Regions from separate parts of the Clostridium carnis genome, predicted to be linked through region 1. Evidence: a T-box and tRNA genes for the amino acid it is inferred to sense, from the RefSeq annotation. Region 1 holds a T-box; the other holds one or more tRNA genes.
The links. A T-box is a leader RNA that pairs with one kind of tRNA and senses whether it is charged. The one in region 1 lies ahead of gltX (glutamate--tRNA ligase), so its partner is inferred to be a tRNA-Glu.
Positions count from the first base shown of each region.

Region 2: it has a tRNA-Glu gene. The T-box ahead of gltX (glutamate--tRNA ligase) is inferred to sense a tRNA for this amino acid. The anticodon was not compared.

Region 1 is NZ_BAAHYS010000001.1:2,131,082-2,138,665, forward strand. Features, by position in the region: gene ACYQ1T_RS10240 (glycosyltransferase family 2 protein) at 1-653, shown strand, start outside; gene ACYQ1T_RS10245 (hypothetical protein) at 631-1,764, shown strand; T-box leader at 1,916-2,139, shown strand; gene gltX (glutamate--tRNA ligase) at 2,213-3,874, shown strand; partial or broken gene ACYQ1T_RS10255 (transposase) at 4,121-4,457, opposite strand; gene ACYQ1T_RS10260 (hypothetical protein) at 4,800-5,207, shown strand; gene ACYQ1T_RS10265 (hypothetical protein) at 5,244-5,678, shown strand; gene ACYQ1T_RS10270 (hypothetical protein) at 5,753-6,520, shown strand; gene ACYQ1T_RS10275 (hypothetical protein) at 6,513-7,334, shown strand; gene ACYQ1T_RS10280 (hypothetical protein) at 7,335-7,584, shown strand, end outside.
Region 2 is NZ_BAAHYS010000001.1:1,375,125-1,382,708, forward strand. Features, by position in the region: gene ACYQ1T_RS06340 (adenylosuccinate synthase) at 1-197, shown strand, start outside; gene ACYQ1T_RS06345 (hypothetical protein) at 312-1,148, shown strand; gene ACYQ1T_RS06350 (DUF1858 domain-containing protein) at 1,296-1,490, shown strand; gene ACYQ1T_RS06355 (DUF1858 domain-containing protein) at 1,609-1,791, shown strand; gene ACYQ1T_RS06360 (acyl-[acyl-carrier-protein] thioesterase) at 1,875-2,624, shown strand; gene ACYQ1T_RS06365 (BaiN/RdsA family NAD(P)/FAD-dependent oxidoreductase) at 2,683-3,930, opposite strand; gene ACYQ1T_RS06370 (hypothetical protein) at 4,024-4,605, shown strand; tRNA gene ACYQ1T_RS06375 (tRNA-Glu) at 4,746-4,820, shown strand; tRNA gene ACYQ1T_RS06380 (tRNA-Val) at 4,829-4,904, shown strand; tRNA gene ACYQ1T_RS06385 (tRNA-Asp) at 4,914-4,990, shown strand; tRNA gene ACYQ1T_RS06390 (tRNA-Thr) at 5,040-5,114, shown strand; tRNA gene ACYQ1T_RS06395 (tRNA-Glu) at 5,120-5,194, shown strand; tRNA gene ACYQ1T_RS06400 (tRNA-Val) at 5,203-5,278, shown strand; tRNA gene ACYQ1T_RS06405 (tRNA-Asp) at 5,287-5,363, shown strand; tRNA gene ACYQ1T_RS06410 (tRNA-Glu) at 5,400-5,474, shown strand; tRNA gene ACYQ1T_RS06415 (tRNA-Val) at 5,485-5,560, shown strand; tRNA gene ACYQ1T_RS06420 (tRNA-Asp) at 5,571-5,647, shown strand; tRNA gene ACYQ1T_RS06425 (tRNA-Thr) at 5,680-5,754, shown strand; gene ACYQ1T_RS06430 (ATP-binding protein) at 5,844-6,821, opposite strand; gene ACYQ1T_RS06435 (DnaD domain protein) at 6,814-7,584, opposite strand, start outside.

The DNA of each region.
Region 1 (7,584 bases):
TAGTTATTTCTTGTGGAGGATATAACTCTAAAACTGTTGGAGAAGATATGGAACTAGTAGTAAAGATGCATACTTATTGTTTAAAAAATAAAAAGGAATATAAAATTTCATATGTTCCAGACGCTATATGTTTATCTCAAGTTCCAGAAAAATATTCAGATCTTAAAAAGCAAAGAAGAAGATGGCATATGGGATTAATTCAAAGTATTTGGAAACATAAATATATATTTTTAAATCCAAAGTATGGAGCTTTAAGCTTTATTTCATATATTTATTATCTAATATTTGAAGTAATATCACCTTTTATTGAAATTTTTGGACTTATATCAATAGGGTGTGCTTACTTTATGGGGGTTATGAATCTTAAATTTATGCTTATATATTTATTTGTATTTATATTCTACAATGTAATAGTTTCATATGTTTCATTAACCTTAAATGATTTTTTATTTGATTATTCTACACCAAGAAAAACAAGATTAACATTATATTTAGTTAGTATCATCGAGGGGATGGGCTTTAGGCAATTATGCTCTATATATAGACTAAGTGCATTTATAAACTATAAAAAGAACAGATATCAATGGGGAAAAATTACAAGAGTTAGTATGGGTGAGGATGAGAATATATATGAAAATAAAGAAGTTATCTAAAATAATACTTATTTTACTAGTAGTTTTAATAATTACAAGTCCTTTTTATATATGGTATTTTAAAAGTAGTAGTAATATTAAAGCTTTAATAATAGATAAAACAGTACCAACTAATGATTATCGTGAACATAAGAATATTATGTGGATATTAAATAATAAAAAAATAATAAATGAATATACTAATGATTCCTTTGATTTTAAGAAAGATTATTATGGCTTTTTTCCATATAAATTAAATGAAGAAGAAAAAGAAAATTTTCATATAAAAGAATTACCTAAAGAACTTGATTCAGATTTGGATTTAATTTATATATCTGACACATATGGCGTTCATAGTAGTGATTATGAGATAGATGAGTTAAATTATAAAAACTTATCATATGGAGGAATTACACTTGATGAATTAAATTCTATAGATAAAGTGAAAAAAGGAAAAACAATAATAGGAGAATTTAATATTTTTAATTCACCAACAGGTAAAGAAGAAAGAGAGAAGGCTACGGATTTATTTGGAGTAGAGTGGACAGGTTGGAGAGCTAGATATTTTAAAGATTTAAGTTTAAATGTAGGAGAAGTCCCAAGTTGGATAATAAATGCTTATGAAAATCAGTATAATGAAAAATGGGATAAAATAGGTACTGGAATTATTTATGTAAATGAAGATGGAACAGTATTTGTTTTAGAAGATAAAAAACATTTAAACTTAAATTATGTAACAGTAAATTTTACAGATAATGCAGAAAAAGAATATAAAGTTAAAAGTAATATAAAATATTATTATTGGTATGAAATAGTAAAGCCTAAAGATAAAACAGAGGTATTAGGAAATTTCAATATTGATGTTACAGATGAGGGAAAAGAAGTTTTAGAAAAATATAATTTAGATAGCGAGTACCCAGCTTTTATTAAAACTTCATCAGATTATACAACTTATTATATTGCTTGTGATGCAGCAGATAATAATAAAATAATGAAAAATTATAAAATTGAGTATTATGCTAAATTAATGAATAAACTATCATTAGATAACAGTATAAGTAATAGAAATTTTTATTGGAAATGCTTTTATCCATTTTTTAATAAAGTACTAGAAGATATTAATATGAAGTGATATTAGTTTCAATTATAAGATATGAATATTAAATAGAATCATAAAAAAATAGTATAGCAAAAAGCAATAATTTTATTATATATTGTTTACAATAATCAATAGTAAAGTTATAATGTTACTGTATTTAGGTTAATATAAAGTATAACTAAATAAAGTGGCATTGAAAGAGAAGAGTATATAATTTTTAAATTTAAGAGAGCTAGGAATGGTGGAAGCCTAGTATTTAATATTATAGAAAGAAGCTCTGGAGCTATAAGCTGAAAAACATTTATGAAGTAAGCTTATGGGTTTCTCCCCTTAAAGAGAAATGAGTGGATTAGAAAACTTATCTAATCAATTTAGGTGGTAACGCGGAAGCAGTCTTTCGTCCTAAGGTTTTAGGATGAAGGACTTTTTTTACTTTATTAGTAAAATACTTAAAAGAAGCAAAGGAAAGGAATATGAAAAAATGAGTTTAGAAAAATTAGCTGAAATTATGTTCCCTGGTATAGATAAAACACCAGAATACTACATTGAAAAGTATCCTAAAAGAGAATTAAAAGATGGTGCTGTTGTTTGTAGATATGCACCTTCACCAACTGGATTCCAACATATAGGAGGAGTTTTTGCTGCTTTAATAAATGAAAGGTTAGCAAGTCAAACAGAAGGAGTTTTCTATTTAAGAATAGAAGATACAGATCAAAAAAGAGAAGTTGCAGGAGCAATTTTAGATACTATACAAACTATGCATAATTTTGGAATGGACTTTAGTGAAGGAATGACTGGAGATGATACATCAAAAGGAAACTATGGTCCATATAGACAAAGTGAAAGAGCAGAGATATATAAGGCTTTTGCAAAAGACTTAGTTAAAAAGGGGTTAGCTTATCCATGTTTCTGTACTCCAGAAGAGTTAGCAGAGCTTAGAGAAAAACAAACAGCAGCTAAGATAACACCAGGATATTATGGTGAATTTGCTAAGTTTAGAAATTTAAGTTCAGATGAAGCTATAGAAAAAATTAACAATGGAGAAGCTTACATAGTAAGACTTAAATCACCAGGAAACTTTGAAAATAAAGTAGAATTCCATGATTTAATAAAGGGAGATATACATTTCCCAGAAAATAATCAAGATATAGTTATAATCAAGGGTGATGGACTTCCAACATATCACTTTGCACATGCTATAGATGATTCATTAATGAGAACTACTCACGTAATAAGAGGAGAAGAATGGTTATCATCACTTCCAATACATGTTCAATTATTTGAAGTATTAGGATTTGAAAAGCCAAACTATGCTCATATACCAACGATAATGAAAAATGATAATGGATCAAAGAGAAAATTATCAAAGAGAAAGGATGCAGAAGCAGCTGTTTCTTACTATAAAGAAGTTGGATATCCAATGGTTTCAGTTATTGAATATTTATTAAATATAATTAATTCAACATTTGAAGAATGGAGAGCAGAAAATCCTACTAAAGATTACCATGAATTTAATGTAGCTTTAGATAAAATGAGTAAATCAGGAGCTTTATTTGATATAGTTAAATTAAATGATGTAAGTAAAGAAGTTATATGCAAAATGAAAGCTGATGTAGTATATGATTATTATGTAGCTTGGTCAAAAGAATTTGACAAGGAAATGTATGAATTAGTTACTAAAAATGAAAGTATGTCAAAGGAAATCTTTAATATAGATAAAGAAGGTCCAAAGCCAAGAAAAGATTTTGCAAAATGGGATGAAGTTAAAGAAAAGATATTCTATTTCTTTGATGAATTATTTGATAAGGAAACAGCAGATCAAATTGAATTACCAAAGACAGTTTCATTAGACGATGCTAAAGCTATAATAAAAGCTTATAAAGAAGAATTTAACTTTAATGTAGAAAGCCAAGAAGCGTGGTTTGAAGATCTAAAACAAATAGCATTAAATCTTGGATACTGTGCAAATAGAAAAGAATATAAAGCAAATCCAGATCAATATAAAGGTATGATTTCAGATGTTGCAGGGGCTGTGAGAGCTGCTATATCACATAGAAGTAATACTCCAGATCTTTATACATTAATGCAAATAATGGGTGAAGAAAAAGTAAGAGCTAGATTTGAAAAGTTTATAAATTTATAAGATTTTAATATAAATGATAATAAAAGAGGCTGTAAAAAACTTTGTATATCTGAAATTTCTTCTTAGAAATAATTAAAGAAATTTTGATTTATATCGTGTCTTCAAGTCATTGTATATATTCACCAATTAAGGTGAATAATATACGTAGATAGAAGATTTCTTTTAAAAGAACTTTGACATTGGGAAACCTTTGTTGAAGTTTTTTTATGCTTCTTTTGAAAATGTATTAGAGAATATTATTTTTAATTAATTGATAACTAAATCCCAGTTTGCATAACTTCTAGTCCATTTAGAATGAACCCTCTCGGTAGTTAAATATAACATTTTTAATAAGCTCTCATCAGTAGGAAATATTAGTTTAGTTTTATTAACTTTTCTAAAGTGACTATTTAAATTTTCGATAACGTTAGTTGTATAAATTACCTATCTTCCCAGCCTTTTATTGCATTAGGATATTTATTAACCCACTTTTCTTTTACATCTATAAGATTTTCCATAGCTTCGCTTTCAGTTATAGCTGTATAAATAGTTTTTAAATCTGAAAAAAAGCTTTCTTATCTTTATAAGGAACACACTTCCAACTCTAGAGGGTACATTTTCGTTAATATATACTGTATATTTATATTTTTTTTAATATTATTTGGAGGAATTTAAATGGATGACTTGTTTTAAATTAAATCACCACTCATTGTAGAAATGGAATTTACAAACAATTGTAATAATCTGTGTATATTTTAATAAAGACACTATAACTCACAAAGTAAATATATTCAAATTATTCTGAATAATACAGAGATATTGTATTTAATTAAAAATAATGTCGTAAAATGTAAAACGTATTTAATATCTATATTATGAATGTTATGTTAGAATATGGATGAAAAAGTCTAATATAAAAATATTATCAATAAGGAGATGGTTAAAAATGAAAAAATTTAAAAAATCTGCAACCGGTTTATTATTAGCAGGTATATTAGTAGGTATTCCTGCTGTAGTACAAGCAGGTACTGTAGAAATTAATTATCGTTTGCCGGCATATGGATACAGGGCAACAGATTCTACAACTAAAGATGATTTTGACCCAGCTGTTGTTAATTTAACTTATTTCGGTAGAGCTGGAGGTGTAGATGCAACTGGTATGGGAGAGTTTCCAGGTTATATGTATCAACCAATAACTTGGACAGCGAATATTCACTCAGCAGATAGGTACAATTTACATTACCAAAGTTCTGATTTAGCAAACATAGCATATGCTGATTTATGTTATTTAAAAATAAAGACAGATGCTGTAACTGAGTATGAACTAGATGTTAGAGGTAAATTTGCACCTTAAAATAATAAATATTATCAATAAGGGAGATGTTTAAAAATGAAAAAATTTAAAAAGCCTTTAGCTGGTTTATTATTAGCAGGTGTATTAGTAGGTATTCCTGCTGTAGTACAAGCAGGTACTGTAGAAATTAATTATCGTTTACCTGCATATGGATACAAGGCAACAGATTCTACAACTAAAGATGATTATGACCCAGCTGTTGTTAATTTAACCTATATAGGTAGAACTGGAGGTATAGATACAACTGGCATGGGCGAATTTGGAGCAGCTGGTTCAGATACCCTTTATCAACCAATAACTTGGACAGCAAATTTTCAGTCTACCTCAATAGGATGGCTTGCTAAGAAAAACTTAAATTACCAAAGTGCATCCCTATTAAATAGAGCCTATGGAGAATTATGTTATTTAAAAATAAAGACAGATGCAGTAACTGAGTATGAAATGGATGTTAGAGGTAAATTTGCACCTTAAAATATAAATATTAATAGAAACATAATAAATTAAAATTGTGTTTATTATGTTTCTTGTTATTAGGAGGAAGAACTTTGAGTAGCTATTTTAAAATGGAATTTAAGAGAGCTCTTTTGGGTAAAAGTACATTAATTGGAATAACAATAGTTTTTTGTTGCCTTTTAACAGCTTACTTTTCTATGAATGAAATCTATCTTGATGGTATAAATACGTTTATTACAATACTATTTTATACTGATATGAGTATATTAATATATATTGCACCTATATTAGCTGTAATACCTTTTGTTAATTCATATATACTAGATAAAGAAAGTGGGATGATTCAATATATTTATATAAAAATGGATATTAAACAATATCTAAAAACAAAAATAATCGTAAATGGATTAATGGGGGGATTAGTATTTCTCATACCCGAAATAATAGCTTTAATTCATTTATTGATAGTTAGAGGAATTGATGATTTCATTATTCCAACTAACTTAGGAACATTTTCAGATATTTATATTAAGTATAAATTATTGTATGTTATTGTAATAATTTTAACACATTTTTTATATGGTATAGCTATTGCAACTTTAGGATTAGGTGTAACAGTAGTGACTAAAAATAAATATTTAGGTTTCTTAGCTCCTTTTTTATGGGCAAAAATAACAGCATCAATTTTTCCTATTTTAGGCTTAAACAGTGATTTATTTACGTTTAATATTGGGCAAATGTTCTATTTTGTAGGAGGGCCTCCAGGAGTATCAAAAACTAATATTGTTATATACTTAGCATGTATATTTGTAGTTGGATGTATTTTGGTTTATTTTTGGGGAGAGAAACGATATGAATAGACTAATCAATCTTTTATTAATTAATATACCTAAGAAAAAAACAATATACATTTTGATAATTATTAGTAGTATATATACAATTTCTAATTTCTATAATTTCTTATATTTAAATAATAACAGAGGAAATTATTATGATTATATTACGGGTACATTTGGTTCACAATTTGTAGTATCGTATTTTTTGTTTATAATATATATTATTCTAATAAGCAATATATCCATGAAAAAGGAATTTAATAAATATGTAATGTGTAGGTTTAAATCTTTAAAAGACTGGTATAATGATACTATTTTAATTATTTTAATTATCTCTATTATTTTTGTAGGATTTATTTTTATAGTTTGTACTTTAGAAAGTAGTATTACATTAGATTTTTCAAATAAATGGAGTGAATATTTTATTTCGCTGAAAAACAATGATGTAATGTTAATATATAATAAAAAAAATGTTGAATTTTTAATTGATAATGTCAAACCTATGAAATATATATTAATTAATTTAATATACATAGTTTTATATTTTTTTACTTTTGGGAATATTCTATTTAATACCACTATAATATTCAAAAAAAAGTGGATGTCTTTGACTTCAGTTCTAATAATAAATATTGTTGACATTGCCATTTCTAGAAGTGAGCTTACAATTAAGAAGTTTGGTTTTTTAGGAAATGTATTAACAATGAATAAAGATTTCACATATATGTCAGCATTATATACTCCTTTTATATATTGGATTATTTTGAATGTAAGTATATATATTATTGGAAGATTAATTATAAATAGAATTGACTTTCAATTTGGAGATGATTTATAGATGAAAAAACTTAGTAGAATAATACTAAATAATATAAAAGCCATGGTTACTTTTAAAAGAATAGTATCTATAATATTTATTTTTGTAATTATTAATATTATAACAAGTAGTACATCTGAAATAACAAATTTAAATGATGTATTTAAAAATTCTTTCTATGGTATAAAAAAGATTATAGATATGCCAAGTGAATTTTTCAAATTTATGATGTATCAAATGTTTCTCATTTACTTAGTATTAATTTTTTTCC
Region 2 (7,584 bases), 760 kb from region 1:
TAGCTAAGTGTGAACCAGTTTATGAAGAGTTTGAAGGCTGGGGTGAAGAAGTAGCAAATGCTAGAAGCTATGAAGAATTACCTGAAAATGCTAAGAAATACTTAAAGAGAATAGAAGAACTTACAGAAACTAAGATTTCTATAATTGGAGTAGGTCCAAGAAGAGATCAAACTATAAGAGTAACAAAAGAATTATAAAAGCAATATACCCAAATATTAAAAAATATTTGGGTATATTTTTATTATTTAAACACATAAATTATGGTAAAATATGATAGAATTAATATAAATAATATAAAGGTGAGGTAATTTATGGAATTAGGGAAAAGACGTTTAACTATAGGTGAAATATTGTCAAAAGCTTTAGATTTATTTACACAAAATTGGGTAGAACTATTAAAAATAATTGGGGTGTTTGCAGTTCCAATAGTAGTTTTAATAATTATTGCAATTGGTACAGGGGTAGGGATATCTGTAGTATCTAGTTATAGTTATTATGATGATCTTTCATATTTATTAGCTAATGTAACAGCTATTTTTGGAATTATGATAATAATATTATTGATATCATTAATATGTATGTATTGTAATTTTGCAGTAATTAAATTTTTAAATGATGCTAATAATGGAGTAGAAGCTACATGGAAAAACTCATTAAAGTATGTATGGAATAAAAAATGGAGCATTTTAGGGCTTACTATATTAGTTGCTTTAATGGGAATGGCATTTTCAATTATAATGATAATAAGTGTTATTATAATAACACTCCTTACACTAGGAATAGGTTTAGTATTAGTTATACCAGCTTTAATAGCTATAGCAATTATAATTGCACCAATCAATTTATTATTTAGTGTAATGTTAGTTGTTAGAGATTTAAGTGTTACAGAAGCTATATCAGAGACTTTTAGATTATTTAGAAAGGGTTTCTTCTGGAGGACTATAGGGAAGATGGCGGCTATTGGTGGTGTTACAGCTATTGCAGGTTTAGTATTAGTTATATTTGAGTTTATACCTTTTATAGGAGTGATAATTACTTTAGTAGGTAGTTTAGTTATACAAGCCTATACAATAGCTGCATGTATATTAGCTACAGTTGAAATAGATAATAAATCAGAAAATTTTGCAGATAATAATCCGATAATATAAATAATTAGAGTAGAAGCTTTGGATAAAGTTTCTACTCTTTTTTCAATTTAATTATGAGAATATATGAGAAGTTAAATAGATGTATTATATATATACTCTAATCTAATACTATAAATATAGAATTAGAAATGAGGTGTAAAGTAAATTATGATAACAAGAGATATGACTCTAAGCGAGGCTATAAACGAAAATCATCAAGCGCAACAAGTTTTAATGAGTTTTGGAATTGGATGTGGAGGAATTAATACTAATGAAATGATAACTCTAGAAGAGGTTTGCTTAAGACATGGTATTAATATAGAGGTAATATTGAAGCAAGTAAACTTTAACAGATATTATTAGATTATAATAAGAAAATTTATGTAAAATAATGCTATTTAGGAGTTTGACGTAAAAAAAAACTATGTATATAATTTTAATATAAGATTTAGAAAAAATAGTATAAGGATGGGTGAAAAATATGATAACTAAGGACATGACAATTGGTGAAGTTATAAGACAAAAAGAAAATGCAGCTGAAATATTAATGAGCTTTGGTATGGGATGTGTCGGATGTCCATCAGCACAAGCAGAAAGTATAGAAGAAGCAGCTGGTGTACATGGATTAAACTTAGAAGCATTACTAGAAGCATTAAATAAGTAATTAAATATAAAACTCTGTAGTAAAATTCTACAGAGTTTTTAGTTAATTTAAATTAATATTTAGCACTGTATATAGGAGGAGTTATGGGAAAGTTATATAGCAAAGAATATGAAGTACATTACTATGAAGTAGATAGTGAACTAAATTGCACAATAACTACACTAATAAATATTTTATGTGATGTTGGAACAACTCAATCAGAAATACTAGGAGGGGGAATAGAGTATTTAATTGATAGAAATATGGCATGGGTATTTTATCAATATAATATAAAAGTAAACAGGTATCCAAAGTGTGGAGAGAAGATAAAAGCTGAAACAAAGCCAATAGGATTTAAAAAATTCTATGCCTTAAGAGAATATAAAATATATGATAGTAATGGAAATATTATTGTAGAAGCAGAAGCGATATTCTTCCTAATAAATATAGAAAAAAGAAAAACTATGAGGGTTCCAAAAGAACAGTATGATATATATGGATTAGATGGGGATATGAAAGAAAGCTTTAAGATAGAAAGATTAGAAAGACTTCAAGAGCCTATGTTTGAAAAAGACTTTGAAGCAAGATATAGTGATATAGATTTTAATAGACATGTAAATAATACTAAATATATAGAATGGGCAATAGATTCATTACCAATTGATATTTTAAATAATTATAAGTTAGAAAGTATAAAAGTAACCTTTGAGAAAGAATGTATTTATGGAAGTAAAATAAATGTATTTTCATCATATAGAGAGGAAGAAGAGGGCTATTTAACTACTCTTCATAAAATAGAAAGTTCAGATGAAAAAGAGTTAACTAAATTAGTTGGTGTATGGAAGAAAATATAGAAAAGAAAAAAGGATATCTTAAATTATTTCAATAAATAGTTTAAGATATCCTTATTTTCTATTTGTCTTTAGCTATATTAGAAGAGACTGAGTATCCAGAACTCCAGGCCCACTGAAGGTTAAATCCACCACAATCACCATCTACATCAAGTATTTCACCACAAAAATATAAACCATTAACTAACTTTGATTGGAGTGTTTTAGAATCAATATCTTTTGTATTAATTCCACCAATAGTAACCTGAGCTTGATTAAAACCATTAGTGCCAATACATTTAAATTTCCATTGTTTCAATAGATTTATTAAGTTTCTTTTTTCGGTCCAGCTAATATCATAGCAAGGTGAGTGAAGATTTTTAATTCCAGCTTCTTTAAGTAAAATAGGAATGAGTTTTTTATTAACAACACCTATAAATGCATCTATTATTGATCTATGACCAAACATAGCTAAATGACATTCAATAAAATTTTCAATATCTTCAAGAGATAGTTTAGGCATCATATCAACTAATATTTCAACCGGTTTATTTTTACTTATGCATTTAGAAGCATGACCTGATAACTGAAGTATTGGTGGGCCTGAAATACCATAGTCAGTAAATAGTATTTCTCCAAACTCTCGTCTAATTGGATTATTATCAACTAGAAGTGTAGCAAAACCATCAAATTTTATACCAGATAACGCTTTAAGATGAGGATAATCTAGTTTTAATTGAACTATTCCAGGAACAGTTTCTATAACAGAATGTCCTAGAGATTTTGCTAAATTATATCCAGAACCATCTGATCCAGTTTTTATAGCAGATTTTCCTCCACAAGCTAAAATTAGTTTATTGCATGTGAATAATTTATAGTCTTCATTATCTGTGGATAACTTAAAAGTTTTCTTCTTGTGGATATCTTTAATTTTACACTCTGTGTATAAAGGTATTGATTTATCTTCTAAGGCTAATCTAAAAATATCTATAACTGAAGAAGCTTGTAGAGATTGAGGATATAATTTTCCATTTTGAAGTTCAATTATTGGAAGCCCCAATGAAAGAAAAAAGTTTTTAGTATCTTCAACAGTAAAGTTTGAAAGAGTATGAGAAAAAAATCCTGGATTTTCACTATGATAAGAAAGAAAAGGAAAAGATATAGTATTATTTGAGATATTACATCTTCCATTACCAGTAGTTAATATTTTTTTTCCTATTCTATCTGTTGCTTCTACAATTGCAACATCTATACCAAAATCTTTAGCGGCAATAGCTGCAACTAATCCAGAAGCTCCGCCACCAACTATAATTAAATCATGATGTATCATAAAAAATTTCTCCTTAATGTATATTTAAATAAATTTTATCATAGTAATATAAGTTATAAAACTATGGAATACTATTTAAATGAGGTGATTTTTGTGAAAGTTAAAATTAAAAACAAACAAAATCCTGATTTTGAAAAAGAATTTAAAGTTAGAAGAATGAATTATGATCAAGTTGTTGTTAATTATCCAAATTCAAAGGGTATAAATATATTTTTACATAAAGATATAGAATTTATAACAGAATCTGAAATAGATGAATTTTTAATTAAATACAAGGATTTCTTAAAAATAAAATTAAATAGAGGAATATCAGTATTTTTTTATAAAATATTGTTAGATAATATAGAAGAACAATTTAATGAAGAATTAAAATCATTAAACTTGCTAAAAGATAAATATAAAGTAAATAAAAGGGGAATTTGGGAGAAGGACATTATATGTGTAGTTAATGAAAAAATTCCCATAAAGGTTATTGCTAGCGGTGAAAATTTCAAAAAAAGAGGATATAATATAAATATAGAGGAAATAAAAAAAGAGGATTTTTTAGAAATTTGTTCTTTTGAAATAAAAAAAATAGAAAAAGAAATAATGGAAAAAGAGCTTGAATTATCAAGGTATGGAATGGCTATAAATGGCTTAGAATCAAGGGATTATAAGATAAAACTATTAAACTAAAAATATAGTAGAAATATATATAATTTAAATATAAAAAAAAACTTTATAAAAAGTGTTGACACTATAATAAAATTTATGTATTATAGTTAATGTGCTCGCCGGGAGAACAACCGGAGAGAGAACAAAACAAAATTAAACATGGCTCCTTGGTCAAGCGGTCAAGACACCACCCTTTCACGGTGGTAACAGGGGTTCGATTCCCCTAGGAGTCACCATTTATTTTGGGCGCATAGCTCAGCTGGGAGAGCATCTGCCTTACAAGCAGAGGGTCACAGGTTCGATCCCTGTTGTGCCCACCAAAATATAATGGCTCAGTAGCTCAGTTGGTTAGAGTGCCGGCCTGTCACGCCGGAGGTCGAGGGTTCGAGCCCCTTCTGAGTCGCCAATTTAATTTTAAATTGGTAATATATAAAAATCAAATAAACAAGCTATATGCTGGCATGGCTCAACGGTAGAGCAGCTGACTTGTAATCAGCAGGTTGTAGGTTCGATTCCTATTGCCAGCTCCATATATGGCTCCTTGGTCAAGCGGTTAAGACACCACCCTTTCACGGTGGTAACAGGGGTTCGATTCCCCTAGGAGTCACCATTTATTTTGGGCGCATAGCTCAGCTGGGAGAGCATCTGCCTTACAAGCAGAGGGTCACAGGTTCGATCCCTGTTGTGCCCACCAAAATACATGGCTCAGTAGCTCAGTTGGTTAGAGTGCCGGCCTGTCACGCCGGAGGTCGAGGGTTCGAGCCCCTTCTGAGTCGCCACTTTTAGTGGATATAACCAAAAACAATTTAATATATGGCTCCTTGGTCAAGCGGTCAAGACACCACCCTTTCACGGTGGTAACAGGGGTTCGATTCCCCTAGGAGTCACCATTTTTATTTTGGGCGCATAGCTCAGCTGGGAGAGCATCTGCCTTACAAGCAGAGGGTCACAGGTTCGATCCCTGTTGTGCCCACCAAAATATTTATGGCTCAGTAGCTCAGTTGGTTAGAGTGCCGGCCTGTCACGCCGGAGGTCGAGGGTTCGAGCCCCTTCTGAGTCGCCACTTTTATAAATGAAGTGGTTTTATAATTTTACGCTGGCATGGCTCAACGGTAGAGCAGCTGACTTGTAATCAGCAGGTTGTAGGTTCGATTCCTATTGCCAGCTCCAAAAGCTTTAGATTTATCTAAAGCTTTTTTTGTTAGTTTTAATTAGAGAATTATAAAAGGATAGGAAATTAAATTTCCCATCCTTTTATTTTATCTATTTTTTAAATTAATTTGTATTCGTATATCTTCTGCATAGAACTTATATAGTTTAAAATTACCTAACAATCTAGATGATATTCTTTCACTGTATGTTTTAGTAATACTAGGTAAGGTTAAATTTGTAGATATAATCATTTTTTTCTTTTTAAGTATTTTTTTATTTATTAAAGTAAATAATTCTGTAGCAGAAAAATCAGTAATTTGTTCAGCTGCTAAATCATCTATTATTAATAAATCACAGTTAAGAAGAATTTCTTCAAGTTCTGTATTATTATTAAATCTAATATCTCTTAAATTTTTAATAAGTTCATCGGAAGTTTTATAGATAACTAAATATCCTGAATCAAGGAGTTCTTTTGCAATACAACAGGTTAAAAATGTTTTTCCTGTTCCAGAATTACCATAAAATAATATATTATCATCAATATTATTAAAGTTTGGAATAAAGTGGCCTCGAACATACTCTAATATGTTTTCTATATTTCTTCTAGGTGTAAATTTATCTTCATCACCTAACTTACGATTAGAATATAAAGATATATCAAATGTATTAAAATTATTTCTTCTAATAGAATCTTCTAAATCGGAATCTTTATAGTACAGTTTAACTAATTTATTTTTATAGCAAGAACATTTAGTTGTTCCTATGTAGCCTTCATCTTTACATTTAGGACATCTATATTTAAGATTTAAAAAATCAGGATCTAAGTTTTTAGAAACTAATGCTTCACATTTTCTAAACCTCAAATCTGTAATTTCATCTTTTATGTTTTGAATTTCTATAGAATCTAATCCTTTTAAAATAGACATTGAGAGTTGAAGACATCTTTTTTGAATAGTTTTATCAATCTCCATTATTTCAGGATAAGTTTCTTCTATATATTTTCTCCTAATTTCTAAGTTTTTCTTTTCTTCTAGTTTAATCTTTTCATAAATATCTGCTAATTCTTTTTGGTAACCTTTAATCATCTTTATCCCATCCTAACAGTTTCTTTTCAAGAGAATCATAGTCATACTCTCTTGCCTCAAAGTTATTAAATCTTAGAGGGGGTTTAGTAGTGCTTGAAGCATTATTTCCATTATTATATGTTTTCTTATTAGAGGAAAGTTTAAAATTATTTTCCTTATTTTCAATAGCCTTAATTGTTTTTAAATTATCTTTATTCCAGCTTGATAAAATTCCATCTATATATTTAAAATCAGCTCTATTTAATCTTTGGAAACATATATCGCAAGCCTTTTTTATAATATCTAGAGAAAATCCAAATGTAGAAGTCCATTTTTCAAGCATATCTTCTTGGGGTTTCATAATATCAGTATTCCTAATACCTAAGAATTTTAATATTTCTCTATAAGTTCCCCATTTATCTTCAGTTTTTCTTATGTAATTTTGTGCATCATCAATTGTTTTGATTTGCATATCATTCCATGCAATTGCAACTCTTTCAATATAACGAGTATTACTTTTTCCTTTAGAGACACAGTATTCTATAAGTAAGAGTATTAACTCAGAAGAAAAATTAAATTCCCTTTTCCAACTTATATATGTTGTAAATTCACTAGGGGATAGAGGTCTTCCTATAAGTCTTTCTATATCTTTTAACATACCATTATTTGTTTCATCGGATAGCTCCTCTAGTAGGTTTATTTTACTTTCATCATTAGCAGATGTATCCGATAAATCTACAAATTCAATATCAAAATTCCCCATTTTGTCAATTGGAATCAATTT